2 regions of the Actinoplanes sp. NPDC051859 genome follow, and region 1 is predicted to be linked to the other one. Evidence: riboswitches for the same ligand, from Rfam matches in the RefSeq annotation. Region 1 holds a riboswitch; the other holds the start of a gene.

Region 1 (4,205 bases):
ACCAACCTGATGGCGCAGCAGAATCTGCTCGCCGCGGCGGATGCGGCCCAGCGGCATCCCGACCTGGCCCGCAAGCTGGGCGTCAACGACGAGGAGTCGGCGTCCTGGCGGGATGCGGCGGCCGCCGTGCACATCCCGTACGACCGGGAGCTGGGGGTGCACCAGCAGTCGGAGGGCTTCACCCGGCTGGCGGAGTGGGACTTCGAGAACACTCCGCCGGAGGCGTACCCGCTGCTGCTGAACTACCCGTACTTCGACCTCTACCGCAAGCAGGTGGTCAAGCAGGCCGACCTGGTGATGGCGATGTACGTGCGCGGTGACGCCTTCACCCCGGAGGAGAAGGCCCGCAACTTCGCCTACTACGAGGCGCGGACCGTACGTGACTCGTCGTTGTCGGCGTGTATTCAGGCGGTGTTGGCCGCCGAGGTGGGCCACCTGGAGTTGGCGCACGACTATCTTGGCGAAGCGGCCCTGATGGACCTGCACGACCTGCACCAGAATGCGCGGGACGGCGTGCACGTGGCGTCGTTGGCCGGCTCGTGGATCGCCCTGGTCGCCGGGCTGGGCGGCATGCGCGACTACAACGGCCAGCTGTCCTTCTCGCCGCGGCTGCCAAACCGGATCAACAGCCTGGAGTTCTCGCTGCTGTGGCGGGGGCTGCGGGTCCGGGTCGAGGTCTCGCCAGAAGAGGTGACCTACTCGCTGCGCAACGGCGGCGGCTCGGCCCGGCTGGAGCTGCTGCACCACGGCAAGGAAGTCACGGTTACCCAGGTCAAGCCGGTGGTGCTGGCGATCCCGCCGGCTGCGCCGACCGGTCCGGCCCCGACTCAGCCCGCCGGTCGGGCGCCGGTGCGCCGCGCGAACAACAAGTAGCTACGGCACACACGACGAAGCCCCCGCTTCCCCGGTGCAGACCAGGGAGGCGGGGGCTTTCGCTACAGCATCGAGACGTGTACGTGGTCCGTATGGTCACTGTCGCCGGAATAGGAACTCCATCCGGTGGCCGGGAACCACACCATCTTGTTCCAGATGACGTAGAGGACGCCTAATCGGTCGGCGTTGCGGACGAGGAACGCCATGAGGTTGTTGCCGTACTCGCGGGTGTCCCTGTTGTGCCAGGGTGAGAATCCGCTCTTCTGCAGGGACCAGTCGCAGGCTCTGCCCTTGGGGTGTTCGAACGGCCCGCCGGGGCGGAAACAGCCGACGAAACGGCCGAAACCGGCCTTCTTGACTTCCTTGAACATGTGCATGGTCCGGGCAGTGACGCAGCCGCCCGTCGTTTGATCGTCGACGTTGCAGCCCTCGGGGGCGAACTCGTTGTCCCCGTTGCGCGGCGCAGCCGCGGCCACCTTGGACTCGGCGGTCACGAATCCGCCGGTGACCTGTTCGCCGCCGACCAGGTTGAGGGCCTTCTCGGCGGACTCTTTCTGCTTCTTCATCGCCTGCAGGTTCTGTTGCTGCGCTTTGAGTTCCTGGTCCAGGCGGGCCTTGGCGGTAGCCACCTGGTTGATCGCGGCGGTGAGCTGGCGGAGCTTGCCGTCGTTGAGAGCGTTGATCTCCTCGAGCGAGACCGCCTTCTCCAGGAATCCGCCGGGCGTGCGGGTGTTGAGCAGGAAGCCCAGTGTCGACAGGCCGCCGGTGCGGTATTGCTGGGACGCGATGGCGCCCACCTGGGGCCGCAGTTTGTCCCGTTGAGTTTCCGCGTTCTTCACCTGAACGGCCAGGTTGGCCTGGGCCTTGGTCGATTTCTCGACCGCGGCCTTGGCGGCCAGAAAGCGCCGGCCGGTGCTGTCGAGCACGTCGTTGAGCAGCGGGTTGTCGTCGCCGTCGTCCGGGGTCGCCGTGCTTCCACCGCCGGGCGCCGCGGCCGCGGGGGCGGCCGGGGTCACGATCATGGTGATCGCGACGAGTGGTGCCAGGGCCAGCGTCAGCCACCGGCGGGGTCTTGCCGTCATGCAGTTTCCTTCCGTGTTGCCGCCTACCGGGTTAGCTGACGGGTTCGGGACGGAAGCGATCCCTACCGCGCGGGTTCGGCGGATTCACCCCATGGTGCGATGGGTCCCCGGCTCGCCTTTCGGCGATTAAGCGGTGGTCGGCCGGCACCTTGGGGGCAGTGCCTTCCGGGCAGTGACCGGCGGAAAGCTTACCTGACGACGGCCCTCGAATCAGTGCCCGAGCGGTCGGGAAAAGCGTTACCGCGCAACGACTTTGCGTCACTTCTCGATGGGTTGCCGCTGGTCAAGCCCGTGTCACGAGATCAATGTGAGTCGTTGCACTCTCGCTCGCATTCTTACCGTCCGTGGTCGGATAAATGCGCTTGGTGCGACACCTGTCAATATTGACAAAGCGTGGGTAGTCTTCGTCACGGTTCCATCACGGAGCCGCCGCTTAATCGCCGAAAGGCGAGCCGGGGACCCACTACGTAATGGGGTGAATCCGCTGCGTGCAGCGGTAGGGATCGCTTCCGTCCCGAACCCGTCAGCTAACCCGGTCGGCGGCCGACGGAAGGAAAGTACGTGAGGCACGACCCGCTCCGGCGACGATTGGCGACCGTGCTCGCGGTCCTCGTCGCCACCTCGGGGCTGGCGCTCGCCGCCCCCGGCGCGGCCACCGCCGCGCCCCCGCCGCTCGCCGCACCGGGCAGTGAAGGTGGCTCCAAGTCCCTGCGCACCAAGCTCGAGGACGCCTCCAAGGGCTTCGTCGAAGCAAAGGAGAAGCTGGCCCAGTCGAAGAAGCGTGAGGCCGCGCTGACCGCGAGCCTCAAACAGCTCGACGCCGAACTCGGCCCCAAGAAAGTCGCGCTCAACGACGTCGTCCGGCAGTCGTACCGGACCGGCCGGCTGGGACCGATGAGCGCCCTGCTGTCGGCTGGCACTCCGGGCGGCATGCTGGACCGCGTCTCGACACTCGAGACCGTCGCGATCAAGCAGGAACACACGATCCGGGACCTGACCGACACCCGCACCAAGCAGGAGCAGGCCAAGGTCGCGATCGGCCAGGAAATCGGCGACCAGCAGAAGCAGGTCACCGTCATGGCCAAGCGCAAGAAGCAGGCCCAGGACGCGCTGGCGGCGGTCGGTGCGCCGGCCGGTGGCACCGGTGGATTCAGCGGCAGCAGTGCCGAGGCCGGCGCTGTGCAGCGGACCGCCAACGGTGGGCTGCCGGATGAGGGATGCAGCGTGGACGACCCCACGACAAACGGGTGCATCTCGCCCCGCACCCTGCACGCCATGAACGAGGCGAAAAAAGACGGCTTCACCCATTTCGTGTCGTGCTACCGCCCCGAGGAGGACGGCGGTGAGCATCCGCGCGGCAAGGCTTGCGACTTCGCCGCGGACGAGAAGGGCTTCGGCGGCGTCGCCACCGGCAAGAGCCGCAGCTACGGCGACAGTCTGGCGACGTACTTCGTCAACAACGCCGATCGGCTGGGCGTGCTGTACGTGATCTGGTTCAAGCAGATCTGGCTGCCGGGCAGTGGCTGGCAGGCGTACACACGGGGCAACGGTGATCCGAGCAGCGATCACACCAACCACGTGCATCTGTCGATGCGTTGACGCGGGACTGACGGAAAGGGCGGCCCGCGGGCCGCCCTTTTCTTACCGCTTGGTGTACGCCTCGTATTCCTTGAGCACTTCCGAGGTGGGGCCGTCGCCGCGGATTTCGCCCGACTCGAGCCAGATGCACCGCTCGCAGGTGTCCCGGATCGACTGCTCGCTGTGGCTGACCAGGAAGACCGTGCCTGCCTCGGCGCGCAGTTCGCGCACCCGCTGCTCGCTGCGCTTGCGGAACTTCGCGTCGCCGGTGGCTAGCGCCTCATCGATCAACAGCACGTCGTGCTTCTTGGCCGCCGCGATGGAAAAGCGCAGCCGGGCGGCCATGCCGGAGGAGTACGTCCGCATCGGCAGCGAGCTGAAGTCGCCGCGTTCGTTGATGCCGGAGAAGTCGATGATCTCCTGCGTCTGGGCCTTCACCTGGTCCGGGCTCATGCCCATGGCCAGGCAGCCGAGCACCACGTTGCGTTCGCCGGGCAGGTCGTTCATCAGGGCCGCGTTGACGCCCAGCAGCGAGGGCTGGCCGGCCGCGTAGATCGCACCCTTCTCGACCGGCAGCAGCCCGGCGATCGCCCGCAGCAGGGTCGACTTGCCGGAGCCGTTGGTGCCGATCAGGCCGATCGCCTCGCCCTTGTACGCGACGAAGCTCACGCC
Region 2 (4,205 bases), on a different contig from region 1:
CCAGCAGGCCGAGCCCGGCGCAGGTGGCGCCCTTGGCCGAGAACGAGTGGCCGAAGATCTGGTAACCGGCGCAGATCGTCAACACGGCAGCGCCCCGGGCGACCGCGCGGTGCATGCCGCCGTCAGCGATCAACCGCTGGGCAGCCAACGCCTGCGGGCCGTCCTCGCCGCCACCGATGAGATAGATGTCCGCGGAGTCGGGCATCGGCTGGTCGGAGCGCACCTGATAGGTCTCCACCGGGATCCCGCGCAGCTGGGCCCGGCGCGCCAGGATCAGCATGTTGCCCCGGTCGCCGTACGTGGACAGCAGGTCGGGGTAGATCCACACGATGCGCAGGTGCTCAGTTGACACGGTCTAGCTCCGCTCGGATGTCCTGGAAGGCCGTGTAGTTGGCGATTACTTCGAGGCGGCCCGGCGGTGTGGCGCGGAGTGCCTCGTCGAAGGTTCTAACGTGCCGGAACGGCACTTCGTTCACTTCCAGCCGCACCGCGAGGTCGTACGCCCGGTCCCCGGTGATCAGGACGGGCCGTCCCCGCAGCGGCGCGAAGTCGACGTCGTAGAGCCAGGAGGTGTCGAAGCCGTCGGGGTCGCGCGCGTTGATGGAGAGCAGCGTCGGTGCGACCTCGGCCATGTCGAACGCCTCGAGCCAACTGGCCGGGTTCTTCGCCAGCAGCAGACGGATGTTGCGCCCGTCCCGGTCGACCTGGGCGTAGCGGCCGGCCACCGAGGCCACGGTCGCGAGGCGGGGGACTGCTTCGATCGGGCGTACGCCGAACTCGGCGGCCAGGGCCAGCGCGGTGGCCGCGTTGCCGAGGTTGACCTGACCGGGGAGCTGGAGCTTGACCAGGTGCCAGTCGCCCTTGGGGTCGAGGACGCCCTCGTCCTCGACCGTCCACTGCGCCTGCGGGCGACGCAGCGCGCATCCGGTGCACCACCAGTCGCCGTGCGCGCGTTTGATCGGCGCGCCGCACTCGGGACAGACCCAGGAGTCGTCGGTCCACCGCTGCCCGGCGCTGAACCAGACGACGTGCTGGGCGCCGACGGCTGCCCAGACGACCATCGGATCGTCGGCGTTGGCGACCACGTGCACGTCCGGGTGGCCGGCGAGGGCGGTGCGCCACAGCTGCGCCATCATCGCCACCTCCTTGGCCCGGTCGAGTTGGTCGCGGGAGAGGTTGAGCAGAGCGACGACCCGCGGATTGGTGTCGTCGATCACCTTGGCGAGGTAGTGCTCGTCCACTTCGAGGACGGCGAACGGGGTGGCCCCGGCCTTCGCGAGCGCCGAAGTGTGCCCCGTGGGCATGTTGGCGCCGAAGGAGTTGGTGGCGACCGGGCCGAGGACGCCGAGTGCCGCAGCGGCGAATCGGGTCGTCGTGGTCTTGCCGTTGGTGCCGGACACGAGCGCGATGGCCCGCCCGGCAGCCAGGTTGCGCAGCAGGTCAGGGTCGATCTTGAGACCGATCCACCCGCCGATCACCGAGCCGTCGCCGCGTCCCGCGGCCCGCGAGAGGGCCGCCGCCGTGCGCGATACCGAAGTCGCGACCTTGGCCCGCAAGGGCATTTTCCCGTCCGTCACGGCTGCGAGGGTACCGGAAACGGACACTACGTCGAGTGGCGGCGAGTGCGGTGCCGCTCTGTCGCCGTGCGTTTGGCCGAATGGCCGAGCCGGGATGTGCGTCCGGAGTGGTGTTTCCCCCGGTCGAGGGGTGTGAGATGGCTTTCGCCCGACATTGCCCCCATCCATGATCAGACGCGCCATCAAAAAATTTGTGTTCTGTTTCACCCGTAACTTTGGACAGTGAGTAGTCGCATGAACACATGACGTGGCGGCATTTGTCACGAGGAGATCTCAAACCGGACACCGTCCATTGTGCCAATTACGGGGAGTGACATTGAGAGGGCTCGCAGTGGATCGAGAAATCCGGTAGCAAGGACGGGCCGGTGAGCATCCGCCCACCGCTCGCACCGCCCGGATCACGCCGAGCCCTGCCCCGGTCCGGACGGTTCGACCACGAGGAAAGCGAACAACCATAAAGGCATACGGGGGCAGGGACGGGGGACCCATTTCCGGTCCGCTCCGGGTCGCAAGACCCGGCGGACCTCGGGGTGAAGTCGCCACCTGGCGACCGGGCACACCTTCCCGCCCGAACCCGACAGCTAACCTCGCAGGCGTGCCGGAGGGAATCTTCTACCGTGCACGAACGCAGTTCGAGCCGGGGCCGCCGCATGTCTGCCGGCACCGGAACCGTCGCACTGTCCCTGGGCCTGTGTCTCTGCGCCGGCCAGCTGATCGCCACGCCGGCGGCCTCCGCGGCCGCCGTCACCCCGATCACCGCCGTGGCTGCCGCGGCCAAAGCCAAGCCCAAGGTGTCCGCGTCCTACAGCGCCCGCTCGGTCAAGCGGGGCGGGAAGATCGCGATCACCATGACGCTGATCGACCCCAAGACCGGTAAGAAGTCGGTCAGCGGTTGGGTCCGGCTCCAGACCAAGGTCAACGGCAAGTGGAAGACCTGGGACCGCAAGCGCGCCAACGCCGGCACCGTGAAGTTCACCGACAAGCCCGGCGCCACGGCCTACTTCCGCACCTCCTTCGAGGGTGCTGTCGGCGCCACGCCGTACGCCGCGGTGGCGTCCACGCCGGTCAAGATCACGGTCAAGAGCAGCAGCGGTGAGCGCATCCTCGCCGAGGCGAAGAAGCACCGCGGGGCTGGTTACAGCTTCGGCGCCTCGGGCCCCAACCGCTTCGACTGCTCGGGCTACACCAAGTACGTCTACAAGAAGGCGATCGGCAAGAAGCTGCCGCACAGCGCCAACTCGCAGCAGCACTACGGCAAGGCCGTCAGCAAGTCGAACAAGAAGGTGGGCGACCTGCTCATCTTCCGCAACGGCTCGCACGGCTACCACGCCGGCATCTACGCGGGCGGCGGCTACATGTACGACTCGCCCAAGCCGGGTGCATCGGTCGGCAAGCACAAGATCTGGAGCAACAGCTACGTCGTACGCCGCCTCGCGGCCTGACGTTCGCGCAGTTAAGCAGTGCAGTAAGGCAACTTTCGGTGGGGCCGTGACCCGGTTCGGGTCACGGCCCCACCGTCGTCTCCGCCGCCTGCCTGGCGTCCGACTGCTCGGGGAGTCGGGGAGCCCTCCACTTCGCGCCACAAGATCCCTCCACTTCTCTCCCCGAGCGGGTCGCAGGCGAGCAAAAGGTCCCGTTTTCTCCGGAGTTTTCTGCCCGACTGGGCGGCTTGTCGGAAAGTGGACCATGATCGGAAGGGCTTTCCCCTCCACTGCCGCTCCACCGCTTCTGACGTGCGCATTCATCCGCGAATCCGGTTCGCAGACGCGTCGATTCTGGTTGCGAGTGGAGGGAAGTGGAGTAAGGTGGAGCGCAGTGGCAGGCCGGAAGCAGGACCTGCCGGCCCGAGTGAACCGGCAGACCGCACCGCACCAACGGAGCGGCGCCACAGGGCAGGGGGGTTGGGCCGATGTTCCTCGGCACACACACCCCGCGCCTGGACGACAAGGGTCGGCTCATCCTTCCGGCGAAGTTTCGGGACGAGCTGGCGGGAGGTGTCGTGATCACCAAGGGGCAGGAGCGCTGTCTGTACGTGTTCCCGATGCCGGAATTCCAGCGGATCGCGGGGCAGCTGCGCGACCAACCGGTCACCAACAAGGCCGCCCGGGCCTACAGCCGGGTGTTCTTCGCCAGCGCGCACGACGAGATTCCCGACAAGCAGGGCCGGGTCACCATCCCGGCGCACCTGCGGGAATATGCGGCTCTCGACCGCGAGCTGGTGGTGATCGGCGCAAGCACACGCGTGGAGATCTGGGACAAACAGTCCTGGGAGCAGTACCTCACGGCGAGCGAGGACGACTTCGCCGATATCGAGGAGGGGGTGCTGCCCGGCGGACTGTAGGCGTGGCACCTGTCGGCCGCCGAGGTGGTCCGGACGTCGCTGCCGCCGTACTGCGAGATCTCCAGCCGCTCCCGCTCCTGGCGCCTCTTCCCCGGTGCCAGGCGTGTGTCCGGTGGGGCGCGCCCGATGGCAACGGGCACGAGCGGATGGGGATCTGGCGGTACGGAAGACGGTCGGGCACCGATCGGGAACAAACGGTCGCGGGGCGCGCGAGGAAAGAGCGGGGCAATGGGAGTCGACATGGGGGAGCATCGCGGCACGCATGTGCCGGTGCTGCTCGAACGCTG

The links. Region 1 has a riboswitch for cyclic di-AMP ahead of ACIA1L_RS18125 (coiled-coil domain-containing protein). Riboswitches for the same ligand answer to the same signal wherever they lie in the genome.
Region 2: another riboswitch for cyclic di-AMP. It lies ahead of ACIA1L_RS05875 (C40 family peptidase); the one in region 1 lies ahead of ACIA1L_RS18125 (coiled-coil domain-containing protein).

What each region holds. Positions count from the first base shown of each region.
Region 1 covers NZ_JBITBX010000006.1:322,487-326,691, forward strand. Annotated here, with positions in the region: gene ACIA1L_RS18115 (glycoside hydrolase family 65 protein) at 1-873, shown strand, start outside; gene ACIA1L_RS18120 (coiled-coil domain-containing protein) at 936-1,955, opposite strand; cyclic di-AMP (ydaO/yuaA leader) riboswitch at 1,960-2,098, opposite strand; cyclic di-AMP (ydaO/yuaA leader) riboswitch at 2,376-2,513, shown strand; gene ACIA1L_RS18125 (coiled-coil domain-containing protein) at 2,517-3,554, shown strand; gene ACIA1L_RS18130 (ABC transporter ATP-binding protein) at 3,597-4,205, opposite strand, start outside.
Region 2 covers NZ_JBITBX010000002.1:407,525-411,729, forward strand. Annotated here, with positions in the region: gene ACIA1L_RS05865 (type 1 glutamine amidotransferase) at 1-352, opposite strand, end outside; gene ACIA1L_RS05870 (MurT ligase domain-containing protein) at 342-1,562, opposite strand; cyclic di-AMP (ydaO/yuaA leader) riboswitch at 2,026-2,188, shown strand; gene ACIA1L_RS05875 (C40 family peptidase) at 2,228-3,019, shown strand; gene mraZ (division/cell wall cluster transcriptional repressor MraZ) at 3,487-3,918, shown strand; gene rsmH (16S rRNA (cytosine(1402)-N(4))-methyltransferase RsmH) at 4,147-4,205, shown strand, end outside.